Regions from separate parts of the Marivita sp. S2033 genome, predicted to be linked through region 1. Evidence: riboswitches for the same ligand, from Rfam matches in the RefSeq annotation. Region 1 holds a riboswitch; the other holds the start of a gene.
What was found. A riboswitch is a leader RNA that binds a small molecule or an ion and turns the genes downstream of it on or off. The one in region 1 is predicted to bind cobalamin.

Region 1 (14,781 bases):
TTGCCGCAGATGAGCAACGCATCGCCCGGCCCGACCGCATCGACACCGCGCAAGATGGCCTCGGCCCGGTCGCCGACCTCGGAAGCCTCGGGCGCGCCTTCGAGGACGGCGGCGCGGATGTCGGCCGGGTCTTCGCTGCGCGGGTTGTCATCGGTGACGATCACCTGATCGGCGAATTCGGCAGCGGCCGCGCCCATTATGGGGCGTTTGCCGGGATCGCGATCGCCGCCTGCGCCAATGATGGCCACCAGCCGCCCCATGACATGCGGGCGCAGCGCCTGACATGCGGTCGCGACCGCGTCGGGCGTGTGGGCGTAATCGACATAGACCGAAGCGCCATTGGTGCGCGTCGCGGCGAGTTGCATGCGCCCGCGCACGGTTTCCAGTTCGGGCAAAACCGAAAATACCCGGTCCGGCACCGCGCCACTGGCAATTGCCAGACCAGCCGCCACCATGACGTTTTCAGCCTGAAATCCCCCGATGAGGTTCAGACGGGTCTGGAAGGTCTCGCCACCGAACTTGATTCGCACATCCTGCCCGGTGGCGTCAAAGCGCTGCGCCAGAAGGGTCATGTCGGCACCAGTGTCGCGCCCGACAGTCATCACTTCCTGCCCGCGCGCCCGCGCGATGGCGAGAATGTCCACGCCGCGCGCGTCCTCGATGTTGACCACGGCGATTCCGTCCTCGGGCAGCACCCGAGCGAACAGCCCCGCCTTGGCGTCGAAATAGGCTTCGAAACTGTCGTGATAATCGAGATGGTCCTGGGTGAAGTTGGTAAAGCCTGCCGCACGCAGGTTCACCCCGTCCAGCCGCCGCTGCGCCAGCCCGTGCGAAGACGCTTCCATCGCGGCATGTTCCACCCCGGCCTCGGACGCGCCGGCCAGCGCCCGGTGCAAGGTGATCGGCTCGGGCGTGGTGTGGGCCAGCGGCGCCTGCCAATCACCCTCGACGCCGGTGGTGCCCAGATTGATGGCGGGATGCCCCAGCAACTGCCAGATGCGGCGCACGAAACTGGCAACGCTGGTTTTGCCGTTGGTGCCGGTGACGGCGACCATCGTGTCGGGCTGCCGCTCGAACCAGAGGGCGGCGGTGAACGCCAGTGTCTGACGCGGGTCGGCGGCGATCACGACGGCAACGTTCGCGTCGGCCAGTTCGTCCTGTGCGATCTGCGCGCCGTCCATATCGGTGAGAACAGCGCGAGCGCCCATGCGCAGCGCGTACTGGATGAATTCGGCGCCGTGCATCCGCGTGCCGGGCAAAGCGGCAAACAGATAACCGTCTTTCACATCGCGACTGTCCACCGCCAGACCGGTGACAAAAACGTCCGCTCCGCCGCGCGCGGTGAGACCAAGCTGGCTCAGGCTTTTGGCGTCTGCCCTCATGCCACACCCCCTGTTTATGATGCCCCGCGAAAGGCGGCGCCTTTCAATTCGAGGTGTTGATGATGCCCGTCAAATGACGCGTTTCGACCTCTGGACGCAAGCCCAGAAGCGGTGCGATGCGGCTGATCATTTCGGCCGCCACCGGCACCGCTGTCCAGCCGGCGGTGCGCCGGGGCTTCGTACCACTGGTCTCGACGGGTTCGTCGAGAGTGACGATCAGCACATATTTCGGGTCGTTGGTCGGGAACACCGATGCGAAGGTGTTGATCACCTTGTCCTTGTAATACCCGCCGCCGCGCCGCTTGGGCTTGTCGGCGGTGCCTGTCTTGCCACCCACCGAATAGCCCGGCACCTCGCCAAAGCTCGCGGTGCCTTCGGTGACGACCTTGCGCAGCATGTCCAGCGATTGCGCCGCGGTGCGTTCGGACATCAAGCGCGGTCCGAGTTTCGGACCTGTTTGCTTGAGCAGCGTCGGTGTGACCTGATGCCCGCCATTGGCAATCGCCGCATAGCCTGCCGCCAGATGCAGCGGGCTCGAGCTGAGGCCGTGGCCGTAGGAAATCGTCACGCTCGACAGATCCGTCCAGCGTTTGGGCAACAGCGGCTGCCCGCCGGTCGCCTCGACAATCTGCAACGGGACCGGTTTGAAGAACCCGAGGCTGTCCAGAAACTCCTGCTGACGCTTTGCGCCGATCGCAAGCGCCAGACGCCCGGTGCCCCGGTTCGAGCTTTTAACTATGATGTCAGACACCGACAACGGGCCGTAGTTCTTGTTGTTGAATTCACCGATCCGGAAGCCACCCACCTTCAACGGGCCTGACGTGTCGATCACCGTGGTCGGGTTCACCAGACCAAGCTCGAGCGCCTGCGCGGACGCGAAAATCTTGAAGGTCGAGCCAAGCTCGTAGACGCCCTGCACCGCGCGATTGAACAACGGGCTGTCGGACGCGTCGCCCTCGGTCAGCGGACGGGGCCGGTCGTTGGGGTCAAAGTCGGGCAGTGACGCGATGGCGATCACTTCGCCAGTGTGCACATCCATCAGCACGCTTGCGGCGCCCTTGGCGTTGAGCAGTTTCATCCCGCCCAACAAGACACGCTCGGTCGCGGCCTGAATGGTCAGATCCAGCGACAGTTCCAGCGGCGCGCCTTCGCGGGCGGGGTCGCGCAATTCGGAATCAAAGAACTTCTCGATCCCGGCTGTGCCGATCACTTCAGCCGAATGCACGCCTTCGCGCCCGAAACTTGCGCCACCCAGGATGTGCGATGCCACGGCACCGTTGGGATAGAGTCGCATCTCGCGCGGGCCGAACAGAAGGCCGGGCTCGCCGATATCATGCACCAGTTGTTTCTGCTCAGGGCTCAGCTTCTTGCGCACCCACATGAACTTGCGCTTGCCGGTAAAGTCCTTTTTCAGCCGGTCCTGATCGAGATCGGGAAAGATCGCGGCCAGCTTTTCCGCCGCGCCGACCGGGTCGATCATCTGCTGGGGGTGGGCATACAGCGACACGGTTTCCATGTTGGTCGCCATGATCCGGCCCTTGCGATCGACGATATCGGCGCGGCTGGCGATGATCGACGCGCCGGTGGCCTGCGCACGCGGCTCCTCGGCCTCGGAGGCGGCAAGAACACCCATGCGCGCGCCGACGACGCCGAAGGCACAGAAGAACATCACCGCCATGACCAACAGCCGCCCCTCGGCGCGCGATCTGGCCTTGTCGCGCATCTGCTCGTGACGGATGCGCAGGTTTTCGCGTTCGATGGCGTCGGGGTTTTCGCCTTTGCTGCGGGCTTCAAGGATGCGGGCAAGCGGGCGAAGCGGCGTGCGGATCATGGGTTTGCTCCTGCGCTGGTCACATCGACCGGATCGGTGATCGGCAATTGCGGCGGCATCGGGTAGGCGATCTGGTCCACCCGGCCAAATTGGTCAGGCTGCAACGGCATCAGGCCAAGACGGTCAAAGTTCACGTCTGCCAGATCGCGCAGACGGTCTGGGCGGTTCAGGTAGGCCCATTCAGCCCTGAGAACAGCAAGTCGCGCACGCGCCTCGGCGATCTGGCCACGCACCTGCTGCGCCTCACCGAGCGCCGCCTGGGTCTTGTAGTTCTCGTGATAGGCCCAAAAGGCGGCCGCAATGACGGCCAGAAACGTCACGATGTACAAAAACGACCGCATCACCGATCCTCCTTCAACTGGGGAAGCGCAATTTGTCCCGCATCAATGTCACCCGCCGGGGCATCGGTGCGCCGCGCCACGCGCAGCTTGGCCGAGCGCGCCCTCGGGTTGACGTCAAGTTCGTCCTCGTCCGGCCCCACCGCCTTGCGGGTCATGATCTCGAAGGCAGGCGTGATCGCGTCGATCTCGGGCGCATAGCGGTTGGCGCGTCCGGTCTGGCCCGCACGAGCCTGCATGAAGCGCTTCACCATCCGGTCCTCGACCGAATGAAAGCTGACCACGGCCAGCAATCCGCCGGGTTTCAGCGCCCGTTCCGCCGCCATGAGACCTTGCATCAATGCGCCGTATTCATCGTTCACGGCGATGCGCAACGCCTGAAAACTGCGCGTGGCGGGGTGCGACTGGTTGGGTTTGGCGCGTGGCAGGCAGCTTTCGACGATCTTGGTCAATTCAAGCGTCCGGGTGATCGGCGCCACCTTGCGCGCGGCGACAATGGCCTTGGCGATCCGGCGCGAGGCGCGTTCTTCGCCGTAGGTGTAAAGGATGTCCGCAATGTCGAATTCATCGGCGTGATTGACGATATCCGCCGCCGAGGGGCCATCCTGCCCCATCCGCATGTCCAATGGCCCGTCGCGCATGAAGGAAAATCCGCGCGCGGCCAGATCAAGCTGCATCGAGGACACGCCGAGATCGAGCACAACGCCGTCCACGTCGGACGCGATCTGATCCATGTCCGCGAAATTCGCACGGTGCAGCGTGATGCGCCCGTCGTAACGTGGCAGCCACTCCGCTGCCATCTCCTGCGCCAGAGGATCGCGGTCGATGCCGATCACGCTATCCGCGCCCGCCTCGATCAGACCGCGCGCATAGCCGCCCGCGCCGAAGGTGCCGTCAATCCAGACACCGGACACGGGCGCGACCGTCCGCAGGAGCGGCGCAAGCAGGACAGGAACATGGGGGTCTTTGGGAGGAGTGGCAGCGGCAGCGGACATTGGTTTACTCTCCCGGCTGCCTGTCCAGATAGATCAGCGGATCGACATCGTCCGGCAGCTCGTCCAGCCATTCGTCGGTCGCGGCCTGTTCTTCGGTTTCGTAGGTTTCCGGCTCCCAAATCTGGAAGGTGTCGCCGGCACCGATGAAGAACGCCTCGCCGGTCAGTCCGATCTTCTGACGAAGCTTGGCCGGCAGCACCAGCCGCCCGGTCTCGTCGACGCTTGTTGGATGGGATTGTCCGTTGAACAGGCGTTGCAGCATCCGCCGCTCGACCGATCCGCGCGGCAGGGATTCGATCTTCTCGTCCACCTCTTCGATGGCCTGCATGGTGTAGCATTCAAGGTATTTGCGGCGCTTATCGCCATAGACCACGACCAGTTCGGGGTTCAGCCCTTCGGTCCAGGCTGGATCGCCCGCCTCCAGCACACGGCGGAACGGGGCCGGGATGGACACCCTGCCCTTGCCATCAACCTTGTGATGACTCTCGCCTCTGAACCTGAGCTTACGAGCCACTGTCCGACCGGTCCTTCCAATTTCTCTGATCCCTGGAAACGGAAACGGCGGGTTGATCTGCTGCCACTGATCAACCCGCCGCCCGTGTCCCGTTTCCGGGAAAGTCCGACTGCACGCGCCACCTGGGGGGATGTCTGCTCGCCCGCGCGCCGGATCTCTGTGTTAGATGAAAGCGGGTGCCTGTATGAAACCTGCTCGTTTTTTGTTTTTGTTAGGAAGTCGGGGTTTGTTTTGTTCCCCTTGTCTTTCCTGCTCTCATCTCGTGCCATTAGGGATGGCATGGGAAATCATGGGTCGCAACTGTTTTTTGGCCGTAGCCGCCACTTGATGTGGTTTATCGCACACATGCAACACAGCATATAGTGCGGATTCCGATCAGAAAGTGGCACATGAGCCACCAAGGCGCGGATCGCCTACAACATATAGTAATTTTGGCGATGGAAAATAATTGCCCATGTTTTCCCACACGAGCAACAAACAAACCAAGAACATCAGATTTCGCTAAGAAAGATTGCCTGCCAAACTGCGCGGTTCACTCAAATTTCGCGCCGAATCCGGACTGTGATTCGAGTAGAACCAGCTTTTCGGATTAATCCGTCCCATCGTTTCCCACAGAGAACCCGTCAGGGTTCGAGGGGCTTGAGCCTCAGCTCACTTGACGCCCAGCACCACGTTCACGGCGTCAGGATAAATCAAGCGCCCACCGACCGTGTAACCGCTCAGCGCGGCACTGACGTCTGATATCAACGCATGCTGCGCTGCCTGGTCCAGTGCGTGAAAGGCATCGGCAATCGGCATGGAACCAAGGTGAAGCGGAACAAACTCCTCAGCATGCGGCACGTCGATCATCAGCTCTTGCCGACGCACTTCGACATCGCGGAACCCGGCTGCCGCAAGGTCGGAGATCAAGTCGCGATCCGACGGCGTCACTCTCTGGCTGCGCTGTTTTTCTGCAATATCGGATGAAATGTGTTTCTCAACCGCGATGCAAAGCGCCTGAGTGTAGACACTGTGACCATCCCATATCGACATCGCAAGGCGACCGGACGGCCTGAGGAGCCGAAAGAATTCTCGCAGAGCAACGGGTTTGTCGGGAAAGTAGTGATACCCATGCTGCGAAATGACCGCGGTGACGCTCTGCGATGGCAAACGGATTCCCACGACGTCGCTTTCTGTCCAGGCAATATCCGCGTCGGGCGCAAGCCGCTTTGCCATTTCGAGCATACCGGAGTTGATATCGAGACCGATGACCTGTCCGTTTTTGCCCACGGCCCGTTTCGCCAGTCGTGTCGTCACACCGGTCCCACAAGCCACGTCCAGAACAGCCTCTCCCGGTTTCAGATCAACCAAGTCAAGCAGTGCGCTGGCCCAGCGTCCAAACCACAAGGGGACCATGGTGTTTTCGTAAATTTCAGGGCCTTGACCTGAAAGCTGAAACGACATTTCGACCCGCCTTTAGCAACGACAGCCTGCGCGGATCCGTATTAAAGACCCCGCGCGAGGTTACCGCGGGCCGTCAATAACCGTCAAGTTTGGGAACGTTCAGCCCACCGTCAGTGCCCGCTAGCTCCAGACCGCACTTGCATCAGAGCGCTGACACGGGTACCCCAAATCCGTCACGGTCCGGGCACGTCCCGGTGAAAAGGGAACGTGGTGAGACCCCACGACTGCCCCCGCAACTGTAAGCGGCGAGCGTGCCTGGCACATGCCACTGGAGACATCCGGGAAGGCCCAGGCATCGCGACAACCCGCAAGTCAGGAGACCTGCCGCGACAGATCACCTTACGTCCACGCGGGGTGCGTTGGATGTGCCGGTTCTCCGGTGTGGTGGCAACTCGCCGTCTTGGGGCCTTGGCTCTCAATGACAGATGACTGCACCGCGCGCGGGAGACCGTAGAGTGAAACTCTTTATTGCGCTGATGGCCCTTTTCGCCGCGATGTTCATGACATCGCTGTTTGTCGGCTATGCTGCGATCCCCGTTCCGGCGGGGCTTGCCGCGCTGATGGGCCAGGGCGATCCGCTTTATGTCTCGGTGATGCAGGACATCCGCCTGCCGCGCACCTTGCTGGCGGCGATGGTCGGCGTGTCGCTCGGGCTGTCCGGGGCTGCCATGCAGGGGTTTTTGCGCAATCCCTTGGCCGAACCGGGGCTGATCGGGGTGTCGGGGTCTGCGGCGCTTGGCGCGGTGATCGCGCTGCAAACCGGCTTTGCGGGCGCGTTCCTGCTGGCATTGCCGCTCTCGGCGCTTGTCCTGGCCGCCGCCGCTGTCGGACTCATCCTGCTGCTCGCCGGGCCGCGCGGATCGTCGCTGACGCTGATCCTCGCCGGTATTGCGGTGTCGGCTTTCGCCGGCGCGCTCACGGCGCTGGCGCTCAATCTCTCACCCAACCCTTATGCGGCATCCGAGATCGTCTTCTGGATGATGGGATCGGTCGCGGATCGCGCAATGACCCATGTGGGGTTGGCGCTGCCGATCATGGCACTGGGCTGGCTGGCGCTTGCCACGCTGGGGCGTGGGCTGGACGCGCTGACGCTGGGCGAAGACGCCGCGCAGGCGCTTGGTGTCTCGCTCTCGCGGTTGCGTCTGCAATTGCTGCTCGGGACCGCCGCCGCCGTTGGCGCGGCGACCGCTGTTGCGGGCGCGGTTGGCTTTGTCGGACTGGTCGTACCCCACATCCTGCGCCGCTTTGCGCAGGGCCGCCCGTCCACTCTGCTCTGGGCGTCGGCAATCGGCGGCGCGGCGATGGTTCTGGCGGCCGACCTTGCCATCCGGCTGATCCTGCCGGAACGAGACCTGAAACTCGGCGTCGTCATGGCCTTGATCGGCGCGCCGCTGTTTTTGCACCTGATCTACAAGACCCGGAGGGAAATCGCATGACCCTTCTGAGCCTCCGCAACCTGACCGTGCGGCGCGGCGAATGTCCGGTGGTGGACACTGCCAGCCTGTCGATTAGCGCGGGCGAATGCGTCGGACTGATCGGCCCGAACGGCGCGGGCAAAACCTCGCTGTTGCGCGGTGCGCTGGGTCTGTTGCCCTTTGAAGGCACCAGCAACCTCGCCGATCTGAGCGCCCGAGACCGCGCCGCCCGTGTCGCGTGGTTGCCGCAGACGCGCGAAATCGCGTGGCCGATGACCGTTGAACGGGTCGTCGCTCTGGGCCGCCTGCCCTATCTCGCGCGGGGTGCGGGGCTGGCAGGCGCAGACCAGGACGCGGTAACCGCCGCTCTGAAGCGCATGGGTCTAACCGCGTTTCGGACGCGCCGGGCCACCGAATTGTCGGGCGGAGAGCAGGCGCGTGTGTTGATTGCCCGCACATTGGCGCAGGACACGCCGTTGCTGATGGCGGACGAACCGATCGCCGGGCTTGATCCGGCTGCCCAGATCGCGACGTTGCAGGTGTTTCAATCGCTGGCCGGTGAAGGGCGCGCGGTGCTGACCTCGTTGCACGACCTGTCGCTTGCGGCGCGCTATTGCACCCGGCTTGTCATCATCGGGTCGGGGCGGATCGTTGCCGATGGAGCGCCCCGCGACGTGCTGACACCGCGCATCCTTGCCGATGTGTTCCACCTCAAGGCCGATATCTTCGCCACACCGCAAGGCCCGGTCGTTATTCCGCTTGGAGTGTTGACATGAACCAGACAATCGAAGCCCTCAATCGCGGCGGGCCCGCGCTTTGGGTGATTGCCACGTTGAGCGTGGTGACGCTGGGCCTGATCCTGTGGAAGCTGTGGCGCTTGTCGCGGATGGGGGCATGGCGACGCGATGCGACTGAACAGGCGGTGACGCTGTGGCAAAGCGGCCAGCGCGGCAAGGCGTTGAAGGTATTGCAGCATCGCAAAGGATTGCGCGCCCGCGTCGTCAAGGCGGCGATGAACGCGGTCCGGTTTCAGGAGATCGAGGACGCCCGCAACGAGACAGCGCGCGTCGCGCGTGGGGCGTTGATGGACGCGGGCAGCGGCTTGCGCGCGCTTGACTTGATCGCGACAATTGCGCCGCTGATCGGCCTTCTTGGCACGGTTCTGGGCATGATCGAGGCGTTTCAGGCCTTGCAGGACAGCGGCGCGCGCGCCGATCCGGCGGCGCTTGCCGGTGGTATCTGGCAGGCCTTGCTGACCACCGCCGCCGGCATGGCGGTCGCCATCCCGGCTTCGATGGCGCTCAGCTGGTTTGACAGTATCAACACTCGCCTGGCCCATGATTTCGAAGATCTCGCGACCCGCGTTCTGACGGCAAAGCGGGGCCGCGATGCTTGAGCTTGGCATCATTCCACAGCGCCGCCGCATCGGATTGACGCCGATGATCGACGTGGTGTTCCTGCTTTTGGTGTTCTTCATGCTGGCCGCGCGGTTCGGCGGAACCGAGGCGATATCGCTGTCCCTTACCGGTGGCAACGATGCGCCCTATGACGGGCCGCCCCGGCTGGTGACGGTTGAGGCCGACGGTCTGCTCGTCAACGGCATTGCAAGCGACGATCCGGTCGCGGCGCTGTCTCCATTGATGGCGCGGCCTACGGACATGATCATCCTGCGCGCCGGCAATACCGTGTCCGTCCAGCGCCTGCTTGATGTGATGGGCGATCTGCGCGCTGCGGGACTGTCCAATCTGGCGGTGCTGGAATGACCAGCCTGCTGTCCCTATCTCCTCGCCCGCGCCGCGCATCGCGCGAGCCGGTGGTGCCGATGATCAACGTGGTGTTCCTGCTGTTGATCTTCTTCCTGATGACAGCGCAGATCGTGCCACCCGCCCCATTCGATCTGACGCTCCCCACGGCCGACGGCGACGAGGATGCAGGTGACGCCACGCTTTACATCTCTGCCGATGGCGACATTGCCTTCGAAGCCTTGCGCGGCGACACCGCCTTGGTGCAGGCCGCGGCCCGCACCGATACGCTGCGCCTGTCAGCCGATGCCGCGCTCAACGCGCAAACGCTTGCACGCCTGCTTGGTGAGCTTGCGGCGCTTGGCGCAACCAAGGTCGAACTGGTGACGGAGGGCGGCTGAATGCGGGTGATGGAGGTCGCGGTTTTTCTGACGGTGTCGGGCGCGTTGCATGTCGCGGCCCTGACGCTCGCCCCTCTGACCTTGGGCGAGAGCGGCGGTGGCGGAACCGACGGCGCGACTGACGTCACCCTGAGCGCAGTGACCCCAACCCTCGCCGCGATGGTCGCTGATTGGGACCGCTCCCCGGAGGTCAGCACCGCGCCGCAGCTCTCAATTCCACAAGAACAATCTGCGCCGCAGATACCAAAGCCGGAGGTATCGCCAACCCCCGGCTCACCTGTCGCAGCGTTGCCGCAACCGGAGTCCGACGCGGCCCTTCCCGCGATGGACTCGCGCCTGCCAGCCGCACCCAGGCAGCCCACTCAGACCACACTGAATGCCTTGACAGAACCAAAGACTCCAAAGGTGACACGCCCGAAAACCTCCGACCGTTCCAGCCCGGCGCAATTTGGCGCGCCGGCTCAACCAATCGCGCCGCCGTCAGCAGACCTGCCAAGCGTCGACACCGCGCCGGTCGCTTCGCTCCGCCCCGAGCCACGCCGGGCGCGGGTTGCACCAACCGTGCCACGACCGGCGCAAAAAGCGCGCGGCAACGGCGGCACGCCGGTCGCCAAATCCGCACCGGCGCGCCAGGCTCCCGCAGCCTCGGGCCCATCCAAGGCGGAGATTGCGGCCGCGCAGGCGCAATGGGGTGCGGGCATCCGCGCCGCCATCGCGCGCGCGCAGCGCTATCCGAACGGCACCCGTGCCAGCGGTGTTGCCAAGCTACAGATCACGGTCAGCCCCTCGGGCCAGACCTCGGGCGTCCGCCTCATAAGTTCCTCAGGCGATAGCCGCCTCGACCGCGCCGCGATTTCCGCAGTGACCCGCGCCCGCCTGCCCCGTGCACCAAAAGAGCTGAAGGACGCCAGCTATCGCTTCAACCTGCCGTTGTCCTTCACACGCTAGGCCATGCCGCCGTCGATCAACCGATCTGCCAGCACGGCGTAGGCGTCAGCCAACGGCCCGTCCCCGGCGGCCACTGGCACGCCGCCATCTCCGGCCAAGCGCGTATCGAGATCGAGCGGCAGTTGCGCCAACAGCGGCACATCGCGCCGCTCGGCCTCCTCGGCCACGCCACCGGCGCCGAAGATGTGGCTTTGACCCCCGCAATGAGGGCAGGTGAACACCGCCATATTCTCGATCAAGCCCAACACCGGTGTCTTCAACGTCTCGAACATATCGAGCGCCTTGCGCGCATCGAGCAAAGCCACGTCCTGTGGCGTGGACACCACGATTGCGCCCGTCACCTGCGCCTTCTGGCACAAGGTCATGGCAACATCGCCGGTGCCGGGCGGAAGATCGACGATCAACACATCCAGCGTTCCCCAGGCAACCTGTGACAACATCTGTTGCAAGGCACCCATCAACATCGGGCCGCGCCATATCACGGCCTTCTCCTCTGGCAACATCAATCCGATCGACATCACCGTCACGCCATGCGCCTGCAACGGGATGATCGTGTCGTCCTCGCTCTTGGGCCTTTCGGATACACCCATCATGCGGGGGACGCTGGGGCCGTAGATGTCGGCGTCCAGCAGCCCGACCCGCCGACCCGCGCGCGCCAGAGCAACGGCAAGGTTCGTGGACACGGTCGATTTGCCGACACCGCCCTTGCCCGAGCCCACCGCCAATATGCGTGCCACACCGGACGGCTTGATCGAGCCGGTCTGTTTCTTCGGATGTCCGCCGATCCTGACGCCGGACGGCGCCGGGGCCGCAGGGCCATGGGCGGTCAATGCAACCGACACCACGTCAACGCCAGGCAGGCTGGCCACCGCCGCCTCGGCCGCCTTGCGCACCGGTTCCATGTGGCGGGCCACCTCGGACGACGGAGCCTCGATCACGAAGCGCACAGTCGCGCCGTCAACCTGAATGGCGCGCACCAAATCGCCGGATATCAATGTCTTGCCGTCGGGAATTGCAATCTGCGACAAGGCGTTTCGCACGTCATCTACGGTCACCGTCATGTCCGCTCTCCTATCTATCACCTACCTGAGGTGGCATTCCCGGAGGTCAACTGCAACTCTCGGGCGCCATGAATGTTAGCGCTAGGCATGAACGCAGGAAAAGCAACCTCTTGCCCATGCAAATGCCGCATAGCAGCATTGAGCGAAAGGGTATTGTGCATATGCAGCAATTGCCTATCTTCCTCTCAACCGAACAGAAACAAACATAAACGAAACCGAGAATTCAAAATGGCATATCAGAGCAATCTTACCGAAGTTGCGTCGAACGGGTTCATGGATCGTCTGACCGCGCTCGTCGCGAACATCCGCGAAAAAGCCGCACGTCGCAAAATGTACCGCACAACCCTGCGCGAACTCAGCGCGCTCAGCACCCGCGAGCTTGACGATCTGGGGCTGAACCGCTCCATGCTGACACGCGTTGCTTATCAGGCGGCGTACGAACACTAGAAACAACCGGCAGGACCGGGCTGAAAAAGTCCCCTCCCGCCAACAGATCGGACGCCCTTCTCCTCCTCCCTGGGGCGCTCCGAATACGGCGGTGACACGTTTCCTCCTCCCTCGTGTCACCGCCACCCCATCCAGAGCCTAACGGCTCGAACGAGCTCGGTGCCCTCTCCTCCTCCCTGGGTGCCGATACCTGGAAACGGTGATGCCTCTCCTCCCTTGGCATCACCGTTTTTTTATATCTGCTGCGCGGGGGCCGTGTTTTCCCGACGGCTTGGCTTTTCCTTTCCCCGTCCTTTCGCTAGATGATGCGCAACAGAACACCTGTTGCCGCAGCGCGCGGCACAAGCAGCGGGACGCAACCGATGGCGATGGAAAAGAAGTTCGACGCAGGCAAGGCCGAGGATCGTATCTACAAGGCGTGGGAAGACAGTGGCGCGTTCAAGGCAGGCGCCAACGCCTCGCGCGATGAATCGTTCAGCGTGATGATCCCGCCACCCAACGTCACCGGCTCGCTCCATATGGGCCATGCGTTCAACAACACGCTTCAGGACATCCTCGTGCGCTGGCACCGGATGCGCGGGTTCGACACGCTCTGGCAGCCGGGCACCGATCATGCCGGTATCGCAACGCAGATGGTGACCGAACGCGAAATGGCCGCCAACGGAGAGCCGACGCGGGCCGAAATGGGGCGGGAGGCGTTTCTGCGCCGTGTCTGGGATCAGAAGGTCAAATCGCGCGGCACGATCATCGGGCAACTGAAGCGCCTTGGCGCGTCTTGTGACTGGTCGCGCGAGGCGTTCACGATGGGCGGTGCCACGGGTGATCCGGACAAGGGGAACGGCCCGAATTTCCACGACGCCGTGATCAAGGTCTTTGTCGATATGTATGACAAGGGACTGATCTATCGCGGCAAGCGGCTGGTGAACTGGGATCCGCATTTCGAAACCGCGATCTCCGATCTGGAGGTCGAGAACGTCGAAACGCCCGGTCACATGTGGCATTTCAAGTATCCGCTCGCCAATGGCGCGACATATACTTATGTCGAAAAGGACGAAGACGGGAACGTGCTGTTCGAGGAAGAGCGCGACTATATCTCGATCGCCACGACCCGGCCCGAAACGATGCTGGGTGACGGCGCGGTCGCGGTGCATCCGTCGGATGCGCGCTATGCGCCGATTGTCGGGCAATTGTGCGAAATTCCGGTTGGACCGAAGGAACATCGGCGCCTGATCCCCATCATCACCGACGAATACCCCGATCCGAATTTCGGCTCCGGCGCGGTCAAGATCACCGGCGCGCATGATTTCAATGACTATGGCGTGGCCAAGCGCAACGGGATTCCCTGTTACCGGCTGATGGATACACGCGGCTACATGCGCGACGACGGCGCGCCCTACACGTCCGAAGCGATCACCGCAGGTGGCGTCGCACGCGGCGAGACCGAACTGTCCGAGGCCGATGCCGACAGGCTGAATCTCGTGCCCGATCATCTGCGCGGCCTTGACCGGTTCGAGGCGCGCAAGCGTGTGGTTGAGGAAATCACTGCCGAAGGTCTGGCAGTGATGGTTCCGGTGAACGATCCGCGCCTTGGCAAACCGCAAACGCCGCTTGCGCCCGAGGAAGGCGGCGAAGCGCGGGATGACACGCTGGTGCCGCTGGTGGAATCCAAACCCATCATGCAGCCGTTCGGTGACCGCTCGAAGGTCGTGATCGAGCCGATGCTGACCGATCAATGGTTCGTCGATGCCGAAAAGATCGTCGGCCCTGCGCTGGACGCGGTGCGGTCCGGTGAGGTCAAGATCATCCCTGAATCGGGCGAAAAGACCTATTATCACTGGCTGGAGAATATCGAACCCTGGTGCATCTCGCGCCAGCTTTGGTGGGGGCATCAGATTCCGGTGTGGTACGGGTTCGACCTGTCCGGCGAGGGGTTTACCGACGACGAAGGCGACGGAGCGCTCGATCTGGTGGAAATGGGACGCTTGCTGGATGGGCAGGCGTTGCGCCGGCGCACCGACAGGCATCATGCCGCGGCCGATATCGAAGAGTTGCAGGCCAAGTTCGGGGACGTGCTGTCGGGCCTTCCGACCCCCTTGAACCATGCCCGCGTGGTCGAGGTGGACAATCGCGAGGACGCGACACATGTTCTGGCTCAGGGTCTGGCGCAATACGAGGCGAACAACCAGGATCCGACGCAGCTCGTGTATCCGGTCTGGCGAGATCCGGATGTGCTGGACACATGGTTTTCCTCCGGGCTCTGGCCG
Region 2 (14,781 bases), on a different contig from region 1:
GAGCACAGACGGCGCGTCAGGTATCAGCCGGATCTGCCAGCTTTGCGCCCAACCGCTCCAGCATCGTCAGGCATTGCGCCAACTGCTCGATTGCCAGAAACTCGTCCGCCTTGTGCGCCTGCTCGATCGAGCCGGGGCCGCAGACGACGACATCCATCCCCAGCGCCTGAAAAATCCCCGCTTCGGTGCCAAAGGCCACTACATCCGAATTGGTCGCGCCGGTAAGCTGCGAGACGATCCGCCGCGCTTCGTTTTCGTCTGTCGGAGTGAGCCCGGCCACCTCTCCGACGATGTCGAGCAAAATGCTGGCATCCGGATGCACAGCGCGCATCTGCGGTAGCAATTCGCGCTCACAAAACTCTTGCAGGCTCGACAGGACCAGTTGCGCATCCCCAGCCTGCACGGGGCGCATTTCCCAATCGACCTGCGCCGTCGGCGCGATGACGTTATGCGCAACACCGCCGGCGAGCGCACCGACATTCACCGTCGTCCAGGGCGGATCGAAGGGTGATTGCGCAGGCGCTCTGGCGCGCAGGCGGTCCTTCAGTCCCAAAAGATGGTGCACATAGCGCACCGCGTATTCCACCGCGTTGACGCCATGATCGGGGCAAGATCCGTGACCCGCCAGCCCGGTAAACCGCGTGGTGTATTCATGGCAGCCCTTGTGACCGTCGATAATCCGCATTTCGGTCGGCTCGCCAATGATGGCAATGCCGGGTGTGAGGCCGCGATTTTTAAGGATATCGGCCAGATGCTGCGCACCGAGACAGCCGACCTCCTCGTCATAGGTGAATGCAAAATGCAAAGTCCGGTCGCGGACCTGTTCTGCCAGAGCCGGCGCCATTGCCAGGGTCGCTGCGATAAAGCCCTTCATGTCGCAGGTGCCGCGCCCGTATAGCCGGTCGTCGCGCTCTTCCATCACGAACGGATCGGAAGACCACGGCTGTTGGGCAACAGGCACGACATCGCTGTGACCCGACAACACGATCCCGCCGTCCCGCTCTGGCCCGATCGTGGCAAAAAGGTTCGCCTTGGTGCCGCACGGCGAGGCGTACAGATCACAGCGCGCGCCTGCGTCCTCCAGCAATCCGGCCATATGCGCGATCATGTCGAGATTGCTGAGCGCCGAGATCGTGGGGTAAGCAATCAGGTCTTTCAGGATTGCCCTGCTGCGCTGTAGGGTGTCCACAGCGTCACTCCTTCACAAACAGCTTGCGCTCGACATTGCACAGCGTTTCGGCCCGCCCCGTTTCTGTGATGAGGATCGTTTCGGAGGTTTCCAGCCCCCAAGTGTCCATCCAAAGCGCCGGCATGAAGTGAAAGGTCATTCCCGGCTCCAGAACGGTCTCGTCCTCCCAGCGGATCGACGCGGTGCGCTCGCCCCAATCCGGCGGATAGCTGAGGCCAACGGGATAGCCACACCGTCCCTCGCGGTGGATACCGTGCTTTTTCAGCGTATCGACAAACCCATTGGCGATATCGCAGCAGCGATTGCCTGCGCGTGCCGCATCAAGCCCCGCTTCTATGCCGTCCATCTGCGCCTTTTCGGCATCGCGCACCTCTTGCGTCGGGGTACCAAGGTAAACGGTGCGGCTGATCGGTGCGTGATAGCGTCGGTAACAGCCAGACAGTTCAAAGAACGTGGCCTCGCCGTCGCGCATCGGGTCGCCATTCCATGTCAGATGGGCCGCCGTGGCATCCAGACCGGACGGCGTGATCGGGACAATTGCCGGATAGTCGCCCCAGATGTCATCAACCCCGGTGATGCCAGCGTGATAGATGTCGGCGACCAGATCGTTCTTGCGGACACCGGGCGCGGCGCGCGCGATGGCGGTTTCGATCACCTTTTCCGAAATGCGCGCGGCCTTGCGGATGAAAGCGATTTCTTCCTCGGATTTGATGAGACGCTGCCAGTTCACCAATGCGGTGGCGTCGTGAATCGTCGCCTCGGTCAAGGCGGCGGTTAGAACCTGATGAGCCTTGGCGGAATAATAGTAATTGTCCATCTCGACACCGATCTGCGCCTCCTCCAGCCCCAGATCCTTGATCAGCGCGGCCAGATCCAGCATCGGATGGCGGGCAATCGACTGCACATAGTGATCGGCGTAGCCACGGATATTGTCATGCGACATCCAGCACGTGCGCTGCCCGCCCGGAAGGTCCATCTCCCGGCCCCACCAGATCGGCTCGCCCTCGTGGCGCAGCAACACGCCCTGATGCACGTAGAAGGACCAGCCGTCATAGCCGGTCAGCCAGGCCTGATTGGAGGGGTCGGTGACAAAGATCGCATCAAGCCCCGCCGCCTCCATCGCGCCGCGCGTCAGGCTTATGCGGCGCTTGTATTCGGGAAGTGTGAACGCGACGTTAGAGAAATCCATAAGAGACTCGACCGGTTAGGATGTGCACCGCAAATGTGCGTTTCGCCGGTGCCTCAAAAATTCATCAGTGGATTTCTTGACAAAATCAAGAAATTTCCGCCTGTTGAGGCCGAACGCACAAAGAGGACCGACAGGGGGACGATATGCTGAAAAACGATCAACTCGACCAATGGGATCGTGACAACTTCTTTCATCCCTCGACACATCTGGCGCAACATGCCCGTGGCGAAAGCCCGTCGCGCGTCATCAAAACCGCCTCTGGTGTCTTTATCGAGGATCGCAACGGAACCAGGCTGTTGGACGCGTTTGCCGGGTTGTATTGCGTCAACGTCGGCTATGGCCGTCAGGAGATCGCCGAGGCGATTGCGGATCAGGCGCGGGAACTGGCCTATTATCATTCCTATGTCGGTCACGGCACCGAGGCGTCGATCACGCTTGCCAAGATGGTTCTGGATCGCGCGCCCAAGAACATGTCAAAGGTCTATTTCGGCCTTGGCGGGTCGGATGCGAACGAAACCAACATCAAGCTGATCTGGTATTACAACAACATCCTTGGCCGTCCCGAAAAGAAGAAAATCATCTCGCGCTGGCGTGGCTATCACGGGTCGGGCCTGATGACCGGATCGCTGACCGGGCTGGAGCTGTTTCACAAGAAATTCGATCTGCCGGTCGAACAGGTGTTCCACACTACGGCGCCTTACTATTTCCGCCGCGACGATCTGGGGCAAAGCGAAGAGCAGTTCGTCGCGCAATGCGTGGCCGACCTCGAGGCGCTGATCGAACGTGAAGGTGCCGACACCATCGCCGCCTTCATCGGCGAGCCGGTACTGGGAACCGGCGGTATCGTCCCGCCGCCTGCGGGATATTGGCAGGCGATAGAGGCTGTGCTCGACAAGCACGACATCCTGCTGATCGCGGATGAAGTCGTGACCGGCTTTGGCCGCCTCGGCACGATGTTCGGGTCCGACCATTATGGCATGACGCCGGACATCATCACCATCGCCAAGGGACTGACCTCGGCCTACGCGCCGCTTTCGGGGTCCATCGTTTCGGAAAAGGTCTGGAACGTGCTGGAGCAGGGAACCGACGAGAATGGTCCCATCGGCCACGGCTGGACTTATTCCGCGCACCCGATCGGCGCCGCGGCGGGGGTGGCGAACCTCACACTGATCGACAATCTGAACCTCATGCACGACGCGGGTGACGTGGGCACTTATCTCAACACGGCAATGACAGAGGCGTTGGCCGATCACCCTCATGTCGGTGACGTGCGAGGCGAAGGCATGTTGTGTGCCGTCGAATTCGTCAGGGACAAGAGCGACCGCGTGTTCTTCGATGCAGGCGACAAGATCGGGCCGCAAGTCTCGGCCAAGCTGCTGGAGCAGGACAGGATCATCGCACGGGCCATGCCGCAAGGCGACATCCTGGGGTTCGCGCCCCCGTTCTGCCTGACGCGCGAAGAGGCGGATCAGGTGGTTGCCGGAACGGTGCGGGCCGTGAAGGCGGTGCTTGGCTAGGGCGTCACTCTGTTTGCCCTGCGCGCAATGCCTCGACTGCCTGGGCAACCTGTTTGATCGCTGTGAGCACGTGCGGGGTTTCGCACACCCAATCTGCGGAACTGTGATACATTGCAATCCCGGCAATGGCCGGGTGTGTCGTCATTTCTTCCGATCTGGAAAAGCCGTCATTGTGCGGCGCGCCGATCAGCAGGTCGGGTGCGTGCAGCACCAACTGCTCGAGCGACAGACGGCCGTTTCCGGTCATGCCAAGGGCCGCCGACAGATTGCGCGCGCCACCTGCTGTCAGGATGTCGTGGCTCAGCGTGCCCGTGCCCAGCGCATAGCCGTTTGGAAAGAAGAAAGCCGCCAGCGGCGCTGAGTCGTCCGGCTCTGAAAACTGCGCGAGTTCGGCCTCGAAGGCCGCTGCCATCGTCTCGGCCCGAGCCTCTTGTGCAAGCACGCGACCCATCTTGCGCATTGACGCGGGAATGTCTTCCAGCGCCTGCACCAAGGGGAACTCCACGATCTCGACGCCGATGCTGCGCAACATGTTCATCAGCGCCGGATCGTTATACTGGCCCGCGACCACGATATCGGGCGCTTGCACGGCAATGGCTTCCGCGCTGGCGCTGGTCTTGGCGAAAGCGGCAGCCTCAGCCGCCATGGCAGATGCACGCGGATCATCCGCAAGCGGGCTCAGCGCAATGATCTGCGAAGGCTCGGCAAGCAGCATGACCAATTGGTCTGTGCATACGTTGACTGACACGACACGCGGCAGGCCGGATGCGCCGGCCCCCATCGGGGCCAGCAGCAGGATCAAAAGCGTCAGCAGACGCAGCATCGTCAGAACGACGTTTCGACGCCGAACCGGACCGTCCGCTCGGGCGCGTTGTAACCGCGGACAGTCTGGTAATCGACGTCGCCGATATTCTCGATCGCGCCGTACAAATACGCCTTGTCGCTGACAGCATAGCGCGCCGAGACATCCCACAGGGTGTAGTCATCCAACCGCGTCGGGGTTCCGAAACCGTCCAGCTTGTCGGCCACTCGGGTCATGTTGACGGCCACCTGCAATTCGTCTGTCACATCCGCCTCAAGCGCCAGCGCCAGATCGTGACGCGGCACGAGGATCAACCGGTCGCCGTCGTTTTCGGCATCGGTCAGGGTGTAGGCTCCGGAGAGGCGCAGCCGGTCTGTGACGGCATAGCTGCCGCTCAACTCGAGCCCGCGCGAGTGCGTTGTGCCATCGGTCTGGATGTAACAGCCAAAGGCCTGCGACGGCAGGCAATCAGGCGTCACGCCAAAGCCGATCAGGTTGTCGATCTCGGACCAGAACAGTGTGGCACTGACAGAGCCGCGCTCACCAAATTCTTGCGTGACGCCAAGATCGAAGCTCCGGCTTTCTTCGGGGTCAAGCGCGCCGGAGCCGCCATAAGGCCCGAAGCGCTCATAGAGCGACGGCGCGCGGTATCCGGTTCCGATGGAGGCGCGCAGGGTGGTGGCGTCGGCCAAGCGATACGACAGCGCCGCGCGGCCCGAAAGCTGACCGTCGAAATCGGAATAATCATCATAGCGCAACGTCAAAGCCAGCTCGACCGCATCAGTCGGCGTCGCCTTGACCTCGGCGAACACGGCAGAGTTCGAGGCGTCGTAATCATCGCCGTCAAGCGATGCGCGCTCTTCGGTCCAGTCGGCACCAAGCGCCAGCGCGACGCCGGTCGCAACCTCGCCTTGCGCCAGATAGGCAACGGTGTCGCGCTCGCCGATGAATTCGCGGGTGAAGCCGTCTTCGTCAAAGCGTTCGGTTTCGAACGTGCTGAAGCTCACTTCGTGATCCCATGCGCCGGTCTGGAATTCGCCGAATACGCGCACACCGCGCCGTGTTTCATCCAACTCGCCAGAAGTGTCGCTCGCCGAGCGGTCGAATTCGCTCGTCGCGTCCGACCACAGCCCGGCCATGCCGACGCGGATCATGTCGCTCACCTGATAGGCCGCGAACAGGTTGACGTTGTTCTGCGTGAACCCGTCATCCTCGTTGTCGGTGTCGCGTGCCGAGAACCCCTCGGACGTGATGCGGCCAAGGCTAAGCGCCAATTCGGCGCGATCATCGCGATACCCGACGCTGAGGTTGCCGGCGCGGGTCTCGTAGCTGCCAAGCTCAAGCTGGGCCCGCCCCGAGATGCCATCGACGAGCGGACGCCATGTCTCGACCTCGACAACACCGGCAATTGCGTCAGAGCCGTAGATCGCGGATTGTGTGCCTTTCACGACGGCGATGCGATTGAGCGCGCCGCTGGTGAGCGTGCCGAAGTTGAACGCGGTCTGCGTGCTGGAGGGATCGGTGACGTCGATCCCGTCAACGCGCGCGCCGATATAGGATCCGCCAAGCCCCCGAATGCGCAACGAAGCGCTGCTGCCCAGACCGCCATTGGCACTGAGCGAAACTCCGGGCAGGGCTTTGAGCGCCGACGTCGCGGCAAGCCCCTTGAGGCTGATTTCTTCGCTATCAACGACGTCGATGGTTGCCCCCGTCGTTTCAAGGTTGGTGGGAAGAAGACCGCCGAACACGACGATTTCCTCAAGTTCGATGACATCACCGCTCAGGGTTTGCGCAGCCGCTAAAGACGGCGCAACGAGGGTGGTGCATAAAAGCAGTTTGGTGGTGAGACGTGCCATAGAAATGATCCCGGCCTTGTCCAGCGCTGTGCGCCGGTAGAGTAACGATGATCTGGGACACAGATGCATCCGCAGACGGTGATAGACACCACTGCGGACGTGCCGCCGCCCCAACGCGCCCCGCGTTCGGACTGGGTGTTGGCCTACGGCAGGTCTCCTGACTTGCGGGTCGTCGCCTTGCTGGCCTTCCCAGTTCCTTGCCGGAACCAGTGGCACGATCAGCATCGCTCGCCGCTCACAGTTGCGGGGGCAGTCGCGGATTATTCATGCAGAAGCACCGCGTTCCCTTTTCACCAGACGCGTGAACGCCCGGACCGTAAACACCGCCATCTGCACCCTGAAGCCACGGGTCGTCAAGGGTGGTTTCGCCTGTCGCCCGCGTGTGTGGCGCGTGCGAGACTTTGGCTCAGGGCAGGACCGCCTTCATCGCTATGTCGAGCTTGTCGACCACTTCGCCGATCTGATCGTCCGAAATGATATAGGGTGGCGCGAGCAGCACATGATCCCCAAGATTGCCGTCGCGGGTGCCGCGCATCGGATAGCAGATCAACCCCGCCTCGAAAGCCACCTTCTTGAAGCGTGCGGCGATGTTGTGCGACGGATCAAATGGCAGTTTCGAGGCCCGATCCTCGACGATCTCGATGCCGCGGAACAACCCTCGGCCACGAATATCTCCAACATGTGCGTGTTGCCCGAACCGGTCATGAAGCGCCTCTGCCAGCTTTTCGCCCTGGGTCTGTACCCTGGCAATCAGATCGCGCCCGTGAATGGCCTTGAGCACCGCAAGCGATGTCGCGCAGGCGACCGGATGACCGAGATAGGTGTGCCCATGTTGGAAAAAGCCCGACCCGTCCGAAATGGCCTGATAAATCTTTGCCGAACACATCATTGCGCCGATCGGCTGGTAGCCCGCACCCAACCCTTTCGCGATACACAGGATATCGGGCACAACACCTTCGATGTCGCAGGCGAACAGGCTGCCGACACGCCCCATGCCGCACATGACTTCATCCAGGATCAACAGCACGCCATAGGTGTCGCAAATCTCGCGGATGCGTTTGAAATAGCCCTCGACCGCCGGAACCGCGCCCATCGTGGCGCCCACGACAGGCTCGGCGACAAAGGCGATCACGCTGTCGCGGCCAAGCCGCAGGATCTCGTCCTCCAGCTCCTGCGCAACGCGCTGGCCGTAATCGAACGATGTCTCGTCCGGCGCACGATCGACGTATTCGTAACACGGCGCGATATGGGACACATCCATCAGGATGGGCTCGAACTGCGCCCGCCGCCACGCATTTCCGCCCGTTGCCAACGCGCCAAGGGTGTTGCCGTGATAGCTTTGCCTGCGGGCGATGATATGGCGCCTTTGCGGTTCCCCGATTTCCAAAAAATACTGGCGTGCCAGTTTCAGCGCGGATTCCACAGCCTCGGAACCACCCGACACGAAATAGACGCGATCCAGATCACCGGGCGCGTCGCGCACCAGCAGATCGGCCAGTTCCTCGGCCGGATCGCTGGTGAAAAAACCGGTATGCGCATAGGCAAGTCGCGCCGCCTGATCCTGTACCGCCTGCACGATCTCGGCGTCGCCGTGACCCAGACAAGACACCGCCGCGCCGCCGGAGCCGTCAAAATACTGCTTGCCGCTATCGTCATAGAGATAGCAGCCCTCACCGCGCACGGCTTTGGGCGGAGGTGCGAGGTTATGGCGTGGAAAGACGTGGCTCATCGGACATCACCTTTGCTGCAACGGCACGGTACGGTTGAGCCGTCCCAACCGTACGGGCGCATCCCACCAAGAGACCATCCGGAACGCAAGCGATAGAACCTCTGGAGGCGGCATATGCGCCGTTTCGTCCCTGTCTGTCAGCGGTTTGACGCGACGCAAAGGACGATAGTTACAGATTACGCGATCACTAAGCTGGCCCATTCGGAGCGAATCACGTTTTATGTCTTTGGGAACGTAAGAAAATCTCCTGCGCGCTTAAAATCGCGCTTGGGATGGGCAATTTTATTTGACGTTTCAACCTGTGGGCCGCGCCGCGTGTCCGCAAGCTAACTGGGAGAAAAACATGATGTATAAAAGTTTCGCAGCAGGCCTCGCAGCCGTCGCCTCCATCGCATTTGGTGGAGCCGCAATGGCGCAAGACCAGCAGTTCATCTCGATCGGCACTGGCGGCGTGACCGGTGTGTATTATCCCACCGGCGGCGCGATCTGCCGTCTGGTGAACCGCGACCGCAAGGAGCATGGCATCCGTTGCGCCGTGGAGTCCACAGGCGGTTCGGTCTACAATATCAACACGATCAAGGCCGGAGAGCTTGAATTCGGCGTTGCCCAGTCGGACTGGCAGTATCATGCCTATAACGGCACCTCGTCGTTTGCCGACAATCCGTTTCCCGAAATCCGTGCGATGTTCTCTGTCCACCCCGAGCCGTTTACGCTCTTGGTGCGCGGTGACAGCGGCATCACCTCGTTCGAAGAACTCAAGGGCAAGCGCGTGAACGTGGGCAATCCCGGTTCCGGGCAGCGCGCCACAATGGAAGTCGTGATGGACGCATATGGCATCACGATGGACGATTTCGGACTCGCTACCGAGTACAAGGGCTCGGAAATGGCAAAGCAGATCTGCGACGATAATATCGACGCCATGATCTATACCATTGGCCACCCTGCCGCCGCGATCAAGGAAGCGACGACGACTTGCGATGTCAAACTCGTCGATGTGACGGGCGAGGAAATCGACAAGCTGGTCGCGGACAACCCGTACTACCGTGTCGCGACGATCCCGGCGGGCATGTATGCCGGCAACGATGAGGACACCACCACCTTCGGCGTTGGCGCGACTTTCGTCACAAGCAGCGAAGTCTCCGATGACGTGGCCTACACCGTGGCCAAGGCAGTGATGTCCAACCTCGATGATTTTCGTGGCCTGCACCCTGCCTTCGCCAATCTCGACGCCAAGGAGATGGTCAAGGACGGCCTGTCGGCTCCTTTGCACCCCGGTGCAGAGCGCGCGTATAAAGAACTTGGCCTGATGGAATAAGGGCCGCTTTATGACGACCTGACACACAGCGCCGGCGCATCTTTCAAGGTGCGCCGGTGTTTTGCCTTAAAACGACGCGGGAACCGCGCATTCGGGGGGACATCAAGATGACCGAGACAAAAACCGCCCAAGACATGGTGGCAGAGGCCGATACCGGCGCACGACAGGCCGGTGCCTTTGCAAACACCCTGATCTTCGGGCTGTGTATCGCGTGGTCCCTCTTTCAATTATATATCGCGTCAAAGCTACCGGGTGTCCTGGCGCAGGCCACGGGTGTCAGCATCCTCGCCAATATCGTTGCGCAGGCGCGCTATGTTCACCTTGCCTTTGCGATCGCCCTGGCGACGCTGGCCTTTCCGATTTTCGGGCATCGCAACCGGATACCGGCCTATGATTGGGCGCTTGTGATCCTTGGCGTTGCCGCCTGTCTCTATCTTATCGTCTTTCGCTTCGAGATTGCCGACCGCCCCGGTCTTTGGAGCACGACCGATATCGTCATGTCCGCCATCGGCATGGTGGTTCTGATGGTTGCGGTCTACCGATCGTTGGGTTTGCCGCTGGTCATCATCGCGTCGCTGTTCCTCGCGCTGGCGTTTTTCGGCGGGTATTCGCAATGGATCGGGCGGATCACCAATTACGGCGGCTCGTCCTTCTCCAAGGCGATGGGCCATTACTGGATGCAGACCGAAGGCGTCTTTGGCGTCGCTCTCGGGGTCTCGACCTCGATGATTTTCCTGTTCGTGTTGTTTGGTGCCTTGCTCGAAAAAGCGGGCGGCGGCAACTGGTTCATCAAGGTCGCCATTGCCCTGCTCGGATCTTTGCGCGGGGGACCGGCCAAGGCAGCGGTGCTGTCGTCGATGATGACCGGCATGATTTCAGGATCCTCCATCGCCAACACCGTCACGACGGGTACCTTCACCATTCCCTTGATGAAGCGCATCGGATTTTCCTCGGAAAAAGCAGGCGCTGTCGAAGTGGCGTCTTCGACCAATGGTCAGTTGACGCCACCGGTCATGGGAGCGGCAGCGTTCCTGATGGTCGAATATGTCAACATTCCCTATATCGATGTTGTCAAACACGCCTTTCTGCCTGCGGTTATTTCCTACATCGCGCTGCTTTATATCGTGCATCTGGAAAGCCTGAAACTGGGTCTTCAGGGTTTGAAAAAACCCGGGCGGCACATCGGGGTCATCCTGATTCTGGTCCTGTTCCTGACAGGGTTTCTGGGCATGGCTGCGGTGACGTTCCTCGTTGTCGCATTCCGGGCGATGCTCGAACCGATCATGCCGGGGGCAACCGTGTATCCGTCCTTGGTGCTGTTGGCGATTGCCTATGTCGCCCTTGTTTACCTGTCGTCGAAGTACCCCGATCTCAAGGTCGATGATCCTGACGAAAAGGCGGTCTCTGCGCCGCGTCTGACGCCGACGTTCCTGGGTGGAGCCTATTTTGCGCTGCCGATCTTTGTGCTGGTCTGGAACCTGATGGTGCGCACAGAATATCTTGACCGTCTCTCACCGGCGCTGTCCGCGTTCTGGGCCACGATTACGATGATAATCGTCGCCTTGACCCACAGGCCGCTGAAAGCGATGTTCCGGGGCGAATCCGAGTTTGCTAACCAGGCGATTGCCGGCTTTCAGGACTTTGTCCTCGGGCTCGAAAGCGGCGCGCGCAACATGATCGGCATCGGTGTGGCGACGGGCGCGGCGGGCATCATCGTCGGCACGATCTCCCTGACCGGGGCGCACCAGATCATCGGACAGGTGATCGAAGTGATCTCGGGCGGCAATCTGATCATCCTGCTTGTGCTGGTGGCGGTGCTGTCGCTGATCCTTGGCATGGGCCTGCCGACCACTGCCAATTACATCGTGGTCTCGTCACTCATGGCACCGGTGATCGTGTCGGTGGGCGCGCAGGCGGGGCTGATCGTGCCGTTGATCGCGGTGCATATGTTCGTGTTCTATTTCGGCATCCTTGCCGACGATACGCCGCCTGTGGGCCTTGCCGCCTATGCGGCCGCCGCGATCTCTCGCGGCGACCCGATCAAAACGGGCGTGCAAGGCTTTGCCTATGACATTCGCACGGCGCTCTTGCCGTTCATGTTCATCTTCAACACCGATCTGCTGCTGATCGACGTCGGCCCGCTCAAGGCCGTGTTCGTCTTTTTCATCTCGCTGATCGCCATGCTGACCTTTGCTGCGGTCACCCAAGGCTATTTCATCGCCAAGACCCGCAAGTGGGAGGCCGTGGTGATGCTTGTCGTGGTCTTCATGCTGTTCCGTCCGGGGTTCTTCCTCGATCAGTTTCAGGACCGGTATGTCGATTATTCGGGTCCGGCGGCCATCGCCGCCATTGGTGACATCGGTGTCGGGGAAGAGGCCCGGATCACCGTGTCGGCGCCCGATTTCGACACCGGGATCGTGGGCACCAAGACGATCCTCGTCAAACCCGAGGCCGAAGGGTCTGGCATGGAGAGGCTTCAGGCTGTCGGACTGAGCGTGATGGAAGAAGGCGACACGCTGCTTTTGGAAGAGCCGTTCCCCGGCACGCCGTTCTTCGAGAAACTTGCGAATGAATATGATTTCTACGGCGACGAACCTGCACAGATCGAGTTGGTTCAGATCGAGAACGAGCGGCTTCCCAAGGAGTTGTTCTTCATTCCAGCCTTGCTGCTGCTTCTCATGATCATCGGCCTTCAAAGTCGCCGCATGACACAACCCGCCTTTTAAGGAATTTCTGCATGTTCGACATCCTCCTGGTTCCCGTTGACATTTCCCTTCCCGACGAGGCGCAAAAACTGCTCAAGAACGCCAAGGTCTTTGCGGATAAATGGGACAGCGACGTTCACGTCGTTTCGGTCATTCCCAATGTCGGAATGCCGATTGTCGGCTCTTACATGGAGGACGGGTTCGAAGAGAAAGCCAAATCCGAGGCCGAATCCGAACTGAGCCGGCAAATCGAAACATCCGGAATCACCGCCAAAAGCTATGTGCTCAAAGGCACGGTTTATGACCGGGTGATCGCGCTGGCCAACTCGCTGAACGTTGATCTCATCATGATCGGTGCCCACCAGCCGCAGCTCAAGGATTATCTCCTGGGGTCGAACGCCGCGCGTCTGGTACGCCATTCCGCCAAATCGGTGCTTGTCTTGCGCGACTGATTTCCGCGCGTTGGGCGTCACAGAACAAGATTTGATCCTATTTCGCTAAAGTCTTGCCCCAATAGCATCACGATGCTGCCGAACTCCTTGTTTACTTCTTTGCTGTTAAATTAACGCAAACGTAGCTGTAGCCTTGAGGAATCACCTTCTGGCATTGGCAACGCCAGCAAGGAAATTGCGACGTGGCATTCACGATCACATTCGACTACCGCTTCGATAGCACGGGCTTTTTCGACAGCCCGGCGCGTCGCGCGGCGCTCGAACTGGCCGCCGCGCAGTGGGAAGGCATCATTCGCGATGACTTTGAAGAGGTTCCGGTCGGGACGCGGTTCGAAATCCGCAATCCGACGTCCTATGCAACCGAAACCGTAACACTGACCAACGCCGTTGATGACGTCATCGTCTTTGTCGGCGCGACCGCGCTTCCCGGATCGACCCTGGCGCTCGCCGGCCCTGACGGCACAGATGCCGCGGGTGATGTCTATGCCGCACGCGTAAGCTCTGATTTCCGCGGCACCGGCACCGTCACCGATTTCGAGCCTTGGGCGGGGTCGATCACCTTTGACACGACGGCCAACTGGTCGTTCAGCCTCGGCAATCCGGCGGCAGGACAAAGCGATTTCCTGTCTGTCGCGGTACACGAGATTGGCCATATTCTCGGCGTCGGAACCTCGGGCGCTTTCGATAGATGGGTGTCAAATACGTCGTTCACCGGTCCGAACGCCAAATCCGTCAACAACGGCCAGGCGATTCCCATCACCCCGGATGGCGGCCATGTGCAGAACGGTTTCGCAGGCGACAGCGTGTCTCTTGATCCGTCCTTGATCGACGGAACGCGCGTTCTGCTCAGCCAATACGACAAAGCGATCCTCGCAGATATCGGCTACGACATCGCAGGTTTCTCCAAACAAGGTATCAAACCGGCAATTGCCACATTGGCAGGCGAGCGAATTTTTGGCCGCGATGTAGCTGACACAATCGACGGCCTCGGTGGCAACGATTCCCTTCAGGGCGGGGATGGGAACGACCTGTTGCTCGGCAACATGGGCAACGATGTTCTGTTTGGCCAAACCGGGAACGACACGCTCATGGGCGGCGCAGGTGACGATTATCTCGGCGGCGGGACGGGCAACGACGAGCTGCGTGGCGGGGGCGGCAACGATACTTTTTATGGACAAGGCGGCACCGACACTTTTGTCATTGGCAAGGGCGACGGAAAAAACACGATCTCGGATTTTGACGTCGGGTCCGAAATCATTCGCCTGATCGACAGCGGGTTCAACTCCAGGGCAGAGGTCGTTTCAGCGATCACCAAGATTGCTGGCAATGTGTCACGGCTGACACTGGAAGACGGCACAAATGTTGACGTTTTTCACGATTTTCAAAGCGGAACTCCGCTCAGAGAAGACAATTTCGAGTTGATCGATGCGGTCGCATCAGGTGATAAAAGCATAATAAACGGCAATGCCGGGCCGAACCGGCTTCAAGGGGGCAAAAACAACGAGCAGATATCAGGGAACGACGGCGATGATACCCTGTCCGGAGGTGGAGGCGATGACACTCTGTCCGGAGGCAGCGGAGCCGATGTTTTCGACATAAATCCAGGCGATCAAAAGGTCACGATCACAGATTTCGACCTTTCTCAAGACATCCTAGACCTGTTGGATTTTGAACAATCCCAGGTAGAAAACGCGTTGGAAAACGCACAAGCCGACGGGGGTGTGGTTCTCACATTCTCCGACGGCACGACAGTTAAGATTGGAGGCACAAACGTGACCACACAAAACTTCCCGACTGCCACGGTGCGAGCCAACGGCAACAACAACGAACCCGTCGGACCCATGATAATCCTCGGCGAAGCGCTTGTCGGAAATACACTGACAGCGCGCAAAGGCGGTGTCAGCGATCCCGATGGCATCAATTGGGGATCTGAGAGCTTTCAATGGCTCCGAGACGGTAGCCCGATTTACGGCGCCACTGGCGGAACATATGACGTCACTACAACCGATATCGGCACGCAGATAAGC

Region 2: linked by a shared signal. The riboswitch ahead of ACGKZZ_RS09940 (TonB-dependent receptor plug domain-containing protein) and the one ahead of ACGKZZ_RS10775 (FecCD family ABC transporter permease) in region 1 are both predicted to bind cobalamin.

The regions. Positions count from the first base shown of each region.
Region 1 is NZ_JBISBV010000005.1:125,856-140,636, reverse strand. Features, by position in the region: gene ACGKZZ_RS10805 (UDP-N-acetylmuramoyl-L-alanyl-D-glutamate--2,6-diaminopimelate ligase) at 1-1,382, opposite strand, end outside; gene ACGKZZ_RS10800 (peptidoglycan D,D-transpeptidase FtsI family protein) at 1,426-3,213, opposite strand; gene ACGKZZ_RS10795 (cell division protein FtsL) at 3,210-3,554, opposite strand; gene rsmH (16S rRNA (cytosine(1402)-N(4))-methyltransferase RsmH) at 3,554-4,546, opposite strand; gene mraZ (division/cell wall cluster transcriptional repressor MraZ) at 4,551-5,000, opposite strand; gene ACGKZZ_RS10780 (methyltransferase domain-containing protein) at 5,712-6,455, opposite strand; cobalamin riboswitch at 6,663-6,847, shown strand; gene ACGKZZ_RS10775 (FecCD family ABC transporter permease) at 6,929-7,939, shown strand; gene ACGKZZ_RS10770 (ABC transporter ATP-binding protein) at 7,936-8,694, shown strand; gene ACGKZZ_RS10765 (MotA/TolQ/ExbB proton channel family protein) at 8,691-9,314, shown strand; gene ACGKZZ_RS10760 (ExbD/TolR family protein) at 9,307-9,681, shown strand; gene ACGKZZ_RS10755 (ExbD/TolR family protein) at 9,678-10,061, shown strand; gene ACGKZZ_RS10750 (TonB family protein) at 10,062-11,009, shown strand; gene ACGKZZ_RS10745 (Mrp/NBP35 family ATP-binding protein) at 11,006-12,070, opposite strand; gene ACGKZZ_RS10740 (DUF1127 domain-containing protein) at 12,299-12,517, shown strand; gene ACGKZZ_RS10735 (valine--tRNA ligase) at 12,880-14,781, shown strand, end outside.
Region 2 is NZ_JBISBV010000004.1:237,744-252,524, forward strand. Features, by position in the region: gene argE (acetylornithine deacetylase) at 17-1,189, opposite strand; gene ACGKZZ_RS09925 (M24 family metallopeptidase) at 1,194-2,378, opposite strand; gene ACGKZZ_RS09930 (aspartate aminotransferase family protein) at 2,522-3,895, shown strand; gene ACGKZZ_RS09935 (ABC transporter substrate-binding protein) at 3,900-4,718, opposite strand; gene ACGKZZ_RS09940 (TonB-dependent receptor plug domain-containing protein) at 4,721-6,553, opposite strand; cobalamin riboswitch at 6,683-6,887, opposite strand; gene ACGKZZ_RS09945 (aspartate aminotransferase family protein) at 6,960-8,282, opposite strand; gene ACGKZZ_RS09950 (TAXI family TRAP transporter solute-binding subunit) at 8,626-9,597, shown strand; gene ACGKZZ_RS09955 (TRAP transporter permease) at 9,705-12,323, shown strand; gene ACGKZZ_RS09960 (universal stress protein) at 12,335-12,754, shown strand; gene ACGKZZ_RS09965 (DUF4214 domain-containing protein) at 12,937-14,781, shown strand, end outside.